Regions from separate parts of the Stenotrophomonas sp. FSL W7-1447 genome, predicted to be linked through region 2. Evidence: riboswitches for the same ligand, from Rfam matches in the RefSeq annotation. Region 2 holds a riboswitch; the other holds the start of a gene.
What was found. A riboswitch is a leader RNA that binds a small molecule or an ion and turns the genes downstream of it on or off. The one in region 2 is predicted to bind cobalamin.

Region 1: it holds a riboswitch for cobalamin, as region 2 does, so the genes downstream of both, btuB (TonB-dependent vitamin B12 receptor) here and NSQ78_RS01190 (epoxyqueuosine reductase QueH) in region 2, are expected to answer to the same signal.

What each region holds. Positions count from the first base shown of each region.
Region 1 is NZ_CP150199.1:580,533-584,723, reverse strand. Features, by position in the region: gene NSQ78_RS02695 (GAF domain-containing protein) at 1-156, shown strand, start outside; gene NSQ78_RS02690 (TfoX/Sxy family protein) at 153-515, shown strand; gene NSQ78_RS02685 (histidine phosphatase family protein) at 606-1,184, opposite strand; cobalamin riboswitch at 1,327-1,551, shown strand; gene btuB (TonB-dependent vitamin B12 receptor) at 1,666-3,507, shown strand; gene gph (phosphoglycolate phosphatase) at 3,659-4,191, opposite strand, start outside.
Region 2 is NZ_CP150199.1:286,282-290,472, reverse strand. Features, by position in the region: gene NSQ78_RS01195 (nicotinate phosphoribosyltransferase) at 1-1,399, shown strand, start outside; cobalamin riboswitch at 1,479-1,707, shown strand; gene NSQ78_RS01190 (epoxyqueuosine reductase QueH) at 1,846-2,517, shown strand; gene pncA (bifunctional nicotinamidase/pyrazinamidase) at 2,573-3,199, shown strand; gene purU (formyltetrahydrofolate deformylase) at 3,328-4,179, opposite strand.

The sequences.
Region 1 (4,191 bases), 290 kb from region 2:
TCGGCCTCGCGCTCGGAACTGGTGGTTCCGCTGCTGCGCGGTGATGAACTGATCGGCGTGTTCGACATCGACAGCCCGAAGATCGGCCGCTTCGACGCCGATGACCAGGCCGGCCTGGAAGCCATCGCCCGGGTATTTGTCGAGGCGCTGGGATGAGCGCACCCAAGCTGCGCAACATCGGCCCCAAGAGCGCGGCATGGCTGCGCCAGGTCGGCCTGCGCAGCCGCGAGGATCTGGTCGCGATCGGTGCGGTGGGCGCCTTCGTCAAGGTCAAGCGCGCCGGCTTCAAGCCCAGCCTGAACCTGCTGTACTCGCTGGAAGGCGCGTTGCTGGACTGCCACTGGCAGGAACTCAGCGAGCCGCAGCGTGAGGCGCTGGTGCAGGATTACGAAGCACGCATCGCCGCGCATCCGCTGAAGGCGGCCGGCCCCGCCTCGGGCCCGGTGCACGAACAGCGCTTCGATGCGGACGATGACGCTGAAGACAGCGTTGCCGAGGGTGCGGACGAGGATTGATAGCACCGGTAGTGCCGGCCGCTGGCCGGCAACTGCATGGTCTTTCAACGTTCCTCGGGCTGGCGGCCAGCGGCCGGCACTAGCGAGGGGTTACGGCTGCTGCAGTTCCAGCAGCTCGCCTGCCAGCCCGGCTTCGCCACGTTCCAGCCATACCCGCAGGCGCGTGCCGTGGTCGATGCGCAGCGCCCAGCACAGCGACATCGGCAGGCCGCAGACCTGCGACAGCACCATGCGCAGCGGGCCACCATGGCTAACCACCAGCGTCGGCACCGGATCATCCTCGTCCAGCAGGCGGTCGAGCGCGCGCGCGATGCGCCGCTCGAAGTGGCCCCAGCTTTCGCCGTTCGGCGGTGGGAACGCATGCGGATCGGCGTGGAAGGCAGCGAGTGCATCCTCCGGCAGGTCGAACAGCGACTGCCCGTCCCAATCGCCGAAATCCAGCTCTTCCCATTCCTCGTCTGCTTCCACGTCCAGCCCGCGCGGGGTGGCCAGGGCCATCGCCGTGTGCAGCGAGCGCAGCCGCGGCGAACTGATCACCCGCTCCCAGGGCTGCGCGGCGTAGGCATCGACCAGTTCCTGCGGCAGGCGGGCCAGCTGCGGTGGATCGCTGCGGCCATCGAGGAACTCATCGCGACCGTTGCCGGCATGGCGGACCAGGTCGAGGATCATGCGCGCGTCCTGTACAGGCAACGCGGGAACAGCGGAAAACAGGCGGACATCGGCAACGGCACCACGGGATCAAGAGGCCATTCTAAAGGCATGGCAAAGGCAGTCGAGCAAGCGCGGCGCTACGGGCCGCCTGCGATGCCGTAGACTGCGCGCACTTCCAGGTGACCTGCGGCCACGGCCGGCAGGTTGAAACGGGAAGCCGGTGACGCGTGATTCCACGCCATGCCGGCGCTGCCCCCGCAACGGTAAGCACGTCAGTTCCAGGCAACAACGCCACTGTGCCCTGTGCATGGGAAGGCGCCTGGACGGTGGCCCCCCGGCCACCCGGCGGCAAGCCCGGAGACCGGCCCGGAAGCCTCAGGTCGCGATGCGGTGGGCATGGCGCTGGATGACCGCAGCCTGCGCTGCGGCGTCGGCGCATGCCTGCCTTCGCGGCTCCTCCCCTTCGCCACGCGGGCGTGCGTGGCACCTGGAGTTCCCCATGAAGCTGCAGTCCCGAATGCTGTCCCTGGCCGTGCTGGCCGCCCTGCCCGCGCTGGTCCAGGCCGCCGATGACACCACCGCGCTCGACCAGATCCTGGTCACCGCCACCCGCACCCCGATCGCCCTGCAGGACAGCATTGCGCCGGCGCAGGTGATCGACCGCGCCCAGATCGAATCCAGCCAGGCCACTTCACTGCAGGAACTGCTGCGCGGCCGCGCCGGCATCAACCTGACCAATGCCGGCGGGCTGGGCAAGCAGAGCTCGCTGTTCCTGCGCGGCACCAACTCGGGCCACACCGTGGTGCTGGTCGATGGCGTGCGCATCAACAGCGCCGACCTCGGCCTGGCGATGTACCAGGACCTGCCGCTGGCGCAGATCGAGCGCGTGGAGATCGTGCGTGGCCCGCAGTCCAGCCTGTACGGTGCCGACGCCATCGGCGGCGTGATCCAGATCTTCACCCGCCGTAACCCGGGCGACTTCGCACCGCACTTCCAGCTCGGCGGTGGCAGCAACGGCCTGCGCGAGGCCAGCGGCGGCATCGGCGGCGGTACCGAGCGCGGCTGGTTCGGCGCCGACATCGCCTACCAGCATTCCGATGGCATCGATGCCTGCCGCGGCTCGGCAACGCTGTTCACCGGTTGCTTTGCCGACGAACATGACCGCGACGGCTACCGCAACCTGTCCAAGAGCCTGCGCGGCGGCTACACCTTCAACGACCAGTGGAGCGTGGAAGGCAGCGCACTGCGTGCCGACGGCAGGAACCACTACGACGGTTACTACAACTACTCGGAAACCCGTCAGCAGGTGCTGGCCGGCAAGGTGCGCTACACCCCGTCCGAGCGCCTGGCATTGACCGCCAATGTCGGCCGCAGCGACAACGAGTCGGACAACGTCGGCGACTTCGGTGCGCATGGCAGTGCGCAGACCCACCGCGACAGCGCCTCGCTGCAGGGTGACATCGGCTTGGCCGAGGGCCAGCTGCTGAGCACCGGTGTGGACTGGAGCCAGGACAACCTGGATGGCAGCAGTGCCGGCTATCTGGTCGACAGCCGTCGCAACACCGGCGTGTTCGTGCAGTACCAGGGCCGCTTCGGTCGCCACCAGCTGCAGGCCAGTGCGCGCAACGACGACAACCAGCAGTTCGGCAACCATGCCACCGGCAGTGTCGGCTGGGCGATGGAACTGGGCCACGGCCTGCGCGTCAATGCCAGCTACGGCACCGCGTTCAAGGCGCCGACCTTCAGCGACCTGTACGACCCGTGGAGCGGCGTGCCGACGTTGAAGCCGGAGAAGTCCAAGAGTGCCAACCTGGGGGTTTCGCAGCAGGGCCAGGGCTGGCATTGGGGCCTGGATGTGTACGAGACCCGCATCGATGACCTGATCACCTACGATGCGTCGACGTTCAGGATGCAGCAGGTGGAGAAGGCGCGCATCCGCGGCGCCGAACTGACCGGTGGCATGCTGCTGGCCGGCTTCGACCTCAACGCGCAGCTGAGCTACACCGACCCGCGCAACCGCACCCGCGGCAGCAGCCAGTTCGACAACTGGCTGCCGCGTCGTGCACAGCAGACTGCGCGCCTGGACATCGATCGCCGCTTCGGGGACTTCCGTGCCGGCCTGACCGTGCAGGGTGCGGGCAAGCGCTATGACGACGCCTCGAATGCGGTGAAGGTGGGCGGCTACGGTACGCTGGACCTGCGCGCCGAGTACGCGTTGACGCCGGAGTGGTCGCTGCTGGCGCGCGCTGCCAACGTGTTCGACCGCCGCTATGAAACAGTGGCGTGGTTCAACCAGCCCGGTCGCGAATACCAGCTGAGCGTGCGTTACCAGCCGAAATGACCGCGACGGTCATGGTGGTGCCGGCCAGCGGGCGGCAACATCATGACCTTCGGCGAAGTCCTCGGGGTTGCCGGCCAGCGGCCGGCACTACCCGTTGCGTTGGCCCTGGGTTGCCGGCCAGCGGCCGGCACTACCTGTTGCGTTGGCTGGGTTACCGGCCTGCGGCCAACCCCGGCAACTCACGCAGGTCGTCGATCACTGCCACCGCATCCGCGCTGGCCAGATCCAGGCCGCGCGGGTAGCCGTAGCGCACCAGCGCGATCGGCATGCCGGCCTCTTCGGCGGCGCGGTAGTCGGTCAACGAATCTCCCACCATCAGGCAGGCGTCCACCGGCAGCGCGAAATGCGCAGCGATGTGCCGCAGCGGTTCGCCACTGGGCTTGCGCTGCGGCAGCGAATCGCCCCCCAGTACCAGCGCGAACGCATCACCAATGCCCAGGTGCTGCAGCAGGGGCGGCACCAGTGCTTCGGGCTTGTTGGTGCAGATCGCCAGTGGCACGTCGCGCGCGCGCAGCTGCGCCAGTGCGTCGGCCACGCCATCGAACAGGCGCGGGCTGCGCAGCAGGCACTCGCGGTAGTGCACCATGAAGACCGGCATCACCTCGGCCAGGTCGACCTCACGACCGGCGGCGTGCACGGCCTGTTCGACCAGGCGGCGCACGCCGTCGCCGATCCAGCCGAGCA
Region 2 (4,191 bases):
CGATAATCTTCTCCTCAACACCGACAGCTACAAGGCCAGCCATTGGCTGCAGTACCCCCCGGGTACCGATGCCACGTTCTTCTACGTCGAATCGCGTGGCGGCCTGCACGATCGCACGGTGTTCTTCGGCCTGCAGGCGATCCTCAAGGACGCGCTGGCACGGCCGGTCACCCACGACGACATCGACGACGCTGCTGCGGTGTTCGCCGCGCATGGCGAACCGTTCAACGAGACCGGCTGGCGCGATATCGTCGACCGGCTTGGCGGCCACCTGCCGGTACGCATCCGTGCCGTGCCCGAGGGCTGCGTGGTGCCCACCCACCAGGCACTGATGACGATCGAGTCGACCGATCCGGCCGCGTTCTGGGTGCCGTCGTACCTGGAAACGCTGCTGCTGCGCGTGTGGTATCCGGTCACCGTGGCCACCATCAGCTGGCACGCACGGCAGACGATTGCCGCGTTCCTGCAGCAGACCAGCGACGATCCGCAGGGGCAGCTGCCGTTCAAGCTGCACGACTTCGGCGCGCGCGGTGTATCGAGCCTGGAATCGGCCGCGCTGGGCGGTGCCGCGCACCTGGTCAACTTCCTCGGCACCGATACCGTATCGGCCCTGTGCCTGGCCCGCGCGCACTATCACGCGCCGATGGCCGGCTATTCGATTCCCGCCGCCGAGCACAGCACCATCACCAGCTGGGGCCGCGAGCGTGAAGTGGACGCCTACCGCAACATGCTGCGCCAGTTCGGCAAGCCCGGTGCGATCGTGGCGGTCGTGTCGGACAGCTATGACATCTACCGCGCGATCAGCGAGCACTGGGGTACCACCCTGCGCGATGCAGTGATCGCCTCGGGCGCCACCTTGGTCATCCGGCCCGACTCGGGCGACCCGGTGGAGGTGGTGGCCGAAAGCCTGCGCCGGCTGGATGAAGCATTCGGCCACGTGATCAACGGCAAGGGCTATCGCGTGCTCAACCACGTCCGGGTGATCCAGGGCGATGGCATCAACCCCGACACGATCCGCGCCATCCTGCAGCGCATCACGGGCGACGGTTACGCGGCCGACAACGTGGCCTTCGGCATGGGCGGCGCCCTGCTGCAGCGACTGGACCGCGACACGCAGAAGTTCGCGCTGAAGTGCTCGGCGGCACGGGTCGACGGTGAGTGGGTCGATGTATACAAGGATCCGGTCACCGATGCCGGCAAGACCAGCAAGCGTGGCCGCATGCGCCTGCTGCGCCGCCAGGGTGACGGCAGCCTGCATACGGTGCCACTGCCGGCCAACGGCGACGACACCCTGCCGGTCGGCTTCGAGGACGCGATGGTGACCGTGTGGGAGAACGGGCGCCTGCTGCACGACCAGCGGCTGGACGACATCCGGGCCCGGGCGGCGGCGGGATGCTGAAGGCGTTTGCGGGGGTCAGGGCCCGGTGCGGGTCAACGGGGATCCGACCCCGGGCCTTGACCCCTGCGGCCAACAGGTCCACCTTGCACACGCCGAAGGTATCCCTGCCGTGTCTGGATGGTGGCAGGGATTTAAACGGGAATCCGGTGAAGGCGCCTGGCGCGCCCATTCCGGAGCTGCCCCGCAGCGGTGAATGGAAACGAATCCTGCCAACAGCACTGGGCTCACGCCTGGGAAGCGGCAGGGAGTAGGTGGGCTGCGGCCCGTGTCCATCAGCCCGAATACCGGCCCCGGCCGGGGGACACGACCGTCCCCTGATTCGACCTGGACTCTCCGCGGGGAGGGTGCCGGGGCCGTCGTCGTCCTGCGCGTGCAGGCGGTGTGGCCGCGCGCGTCCTGTTCACGGTATCCGGCCAGCCCGCTTCCACGCCCTGACGCACCCGACGATGACCGAGTTCCAACGCCCCACCCTGACCCTGCCCGCCGACGGCAAGCGCCTGCTGCTGCATTCATGCTGCGCGCCCTGTTCCGGCGAAGTGATGGAAGCGATCACCGCCTCCGGGATCGACTACGCGATCTTCTTCTACAACCCGAACATCCACCCGGTGAAGGAGTACGAGCTGCGCAAGCAGGAGAACATCCGCTTCGCCGAGCAGCACGGCATTCCGTTCATCGATTGCGACTACGACACCGACAACTGGTTCAGCCGCGCACGCGGCATGGAGAACGAACCCCAGCGCGGCATCCGCTGCACGATGTGCTTCGACATGCGTTTCGAACGCACCGCGCTGTACGCGCACGAACACGGCTACGACACCATCAGTTCGTCGCTGGGCATCTCGCGCTGGAAGAACATGGCGCAGATCAACGACTGCGGCATCCGTGCCGCCTCGCGCTATGAAGGCCTGCAGTACTGGGACTACAACTGGCGCAAGGGCGGCGGTGCCAGCCGCATGATCGAGATCAGCAAGCGCGAGCAGTTCTACCAGCAGGAGTACTGCGGCTGCGTGTACTCGCTGCGCGATGCCAACCGCCACCGCCGCGAGAACGGCCGCGAGCGCATCAGGATCGGCCTGCTGTACTACGGACAGGCCGCTGGGACGCCGCAGGGCGATTGACGTGTGCGCATGGGGCGGCCACGCTGGTCGCCCCTTCTGTTGTACCGGAACTGCCATGACCGCCCTGCCCGCCGATGTCGCCCTGCTGGTGATCGACCTGCAGCCGGACTTCATGCCCGGGGGCGCCCTGGCCTGCGACCAGGGCGATGCGCTGGTGGCCCCCATTGCCGGACTGTTGGCGCAGCGCCGCTACCGCACGGTGGTGGCGACCCAGGACTGGCACCCGGCCGACCATGCCTCGTTCGCCAGCCAGCACCCGGGCCAGCGTCCGTTCGAGACCATCCTGCTGCACGCGCAGCCGCAGACCCTGTGGCCCGACCACTGCGTGCAGGGCAGCGCCGGTGCCGCCCTGCACCCGGGCGTGGACTGGACCACGGCCGACCTGATCCTGCGCAAGGGCACGCGCCAACAGGTGGATTCGTACAGCGCTTTCCGCGAGAACCACGGCCCCGAGGGCGAGCGCCCGGCCACCGGCCTGGCCGGCTGGCTGCATGAGCGGCGCATCCGCGAAGTGCACGTGTGCGGCCTGGCCCGCGATTACTGCGTACTGTGGAGCGCGCAGGACGCAGTGAAGTCCGGCTTCCGGGTGAAGTTCCTGTGGGACCTGACCCGGCCGGTGACCGAAGCCAATGACGCGATGGTGCGCGAGGCGCTGGGCAAGGCGGGGATCGCGATCGCCTGACCTACAACGGTCGTGCCGGCCGCTGGTACAACGCCTGGATCCCTGCAGTTGCCTACCAGCGGCCACTACCGGGTCACACCCGTGGGTAGCGCCGGGCCATGCCCGGCGGACCACGAAGGGGCAGCACGTTACCGGAACACCACCGTGCGGTGCCCGTTGAGCAGGATGCGGTGCTCCACATGGCGGCGCACGGCACGCGCCAGCACCAGCGATTCGGTATCACTGCCCAGCCGTACCAGTTCGCGCGGCGCCATCGCGTGGTCCACCCGGGCCACGTCCTGTTCGATGATCGGGCCTTCGTCCAGGTCCTCGGTGACGTAGTGCGCGGTGGCACCGATGATCTTGACCCCGCGCGCGTGTGCCTGGTGGTAGGGCTGCGCGCCCTTGAAGCTGGGCAGGAAGCTGTGGTGGATGTTGATCGCACGGCCGGCCAGCGCGCGGCACAGCGTGGGTGACAGGATCTGCATGTAGCGCGCCAGCACCACCAGGTCGATGCGCTCGCGCTCGACCAGATCGATGATCTGCTGCTCCTGCACCGCGCGCGTATCGGCGGTCACCGGCAGGTGGTGGAACGGCACCTGGTAGGAGGCGGCCAATGGCGCGAAGTCGGCGTGGTTGGACGCCACCGCCGCGATGTCGACCTTCAGCTGGCCGCTGTGGGCGCGGAACAGCAGGTCGTTGAGGCAATGCCCCTGTTTGCTGACCAGCACCAGCAGGCGTGCGCGGCGGCGGCCATCGTGCAGCTGCCAGTCCATGCCGAAGTCCTGGGCGAGCGTGGCCATCGCGGCGTGCACGGTCTCCAGCGGCAGGCCGGCATCGCGATCGAAATGCACGCGCAGGAAGAAGCGGCCGCTTTCCTCGTCGCCGAACTGCTGGGCGTCGAGGATGTTGCAGCCGTGGTCGAACAGCAGGCCGGACACGCGATAGACGATGCCGGTACGGTCGGGGCAGGACAGGGTGAGGATGGAATCGGGGCGCATCGCCACAGTGTA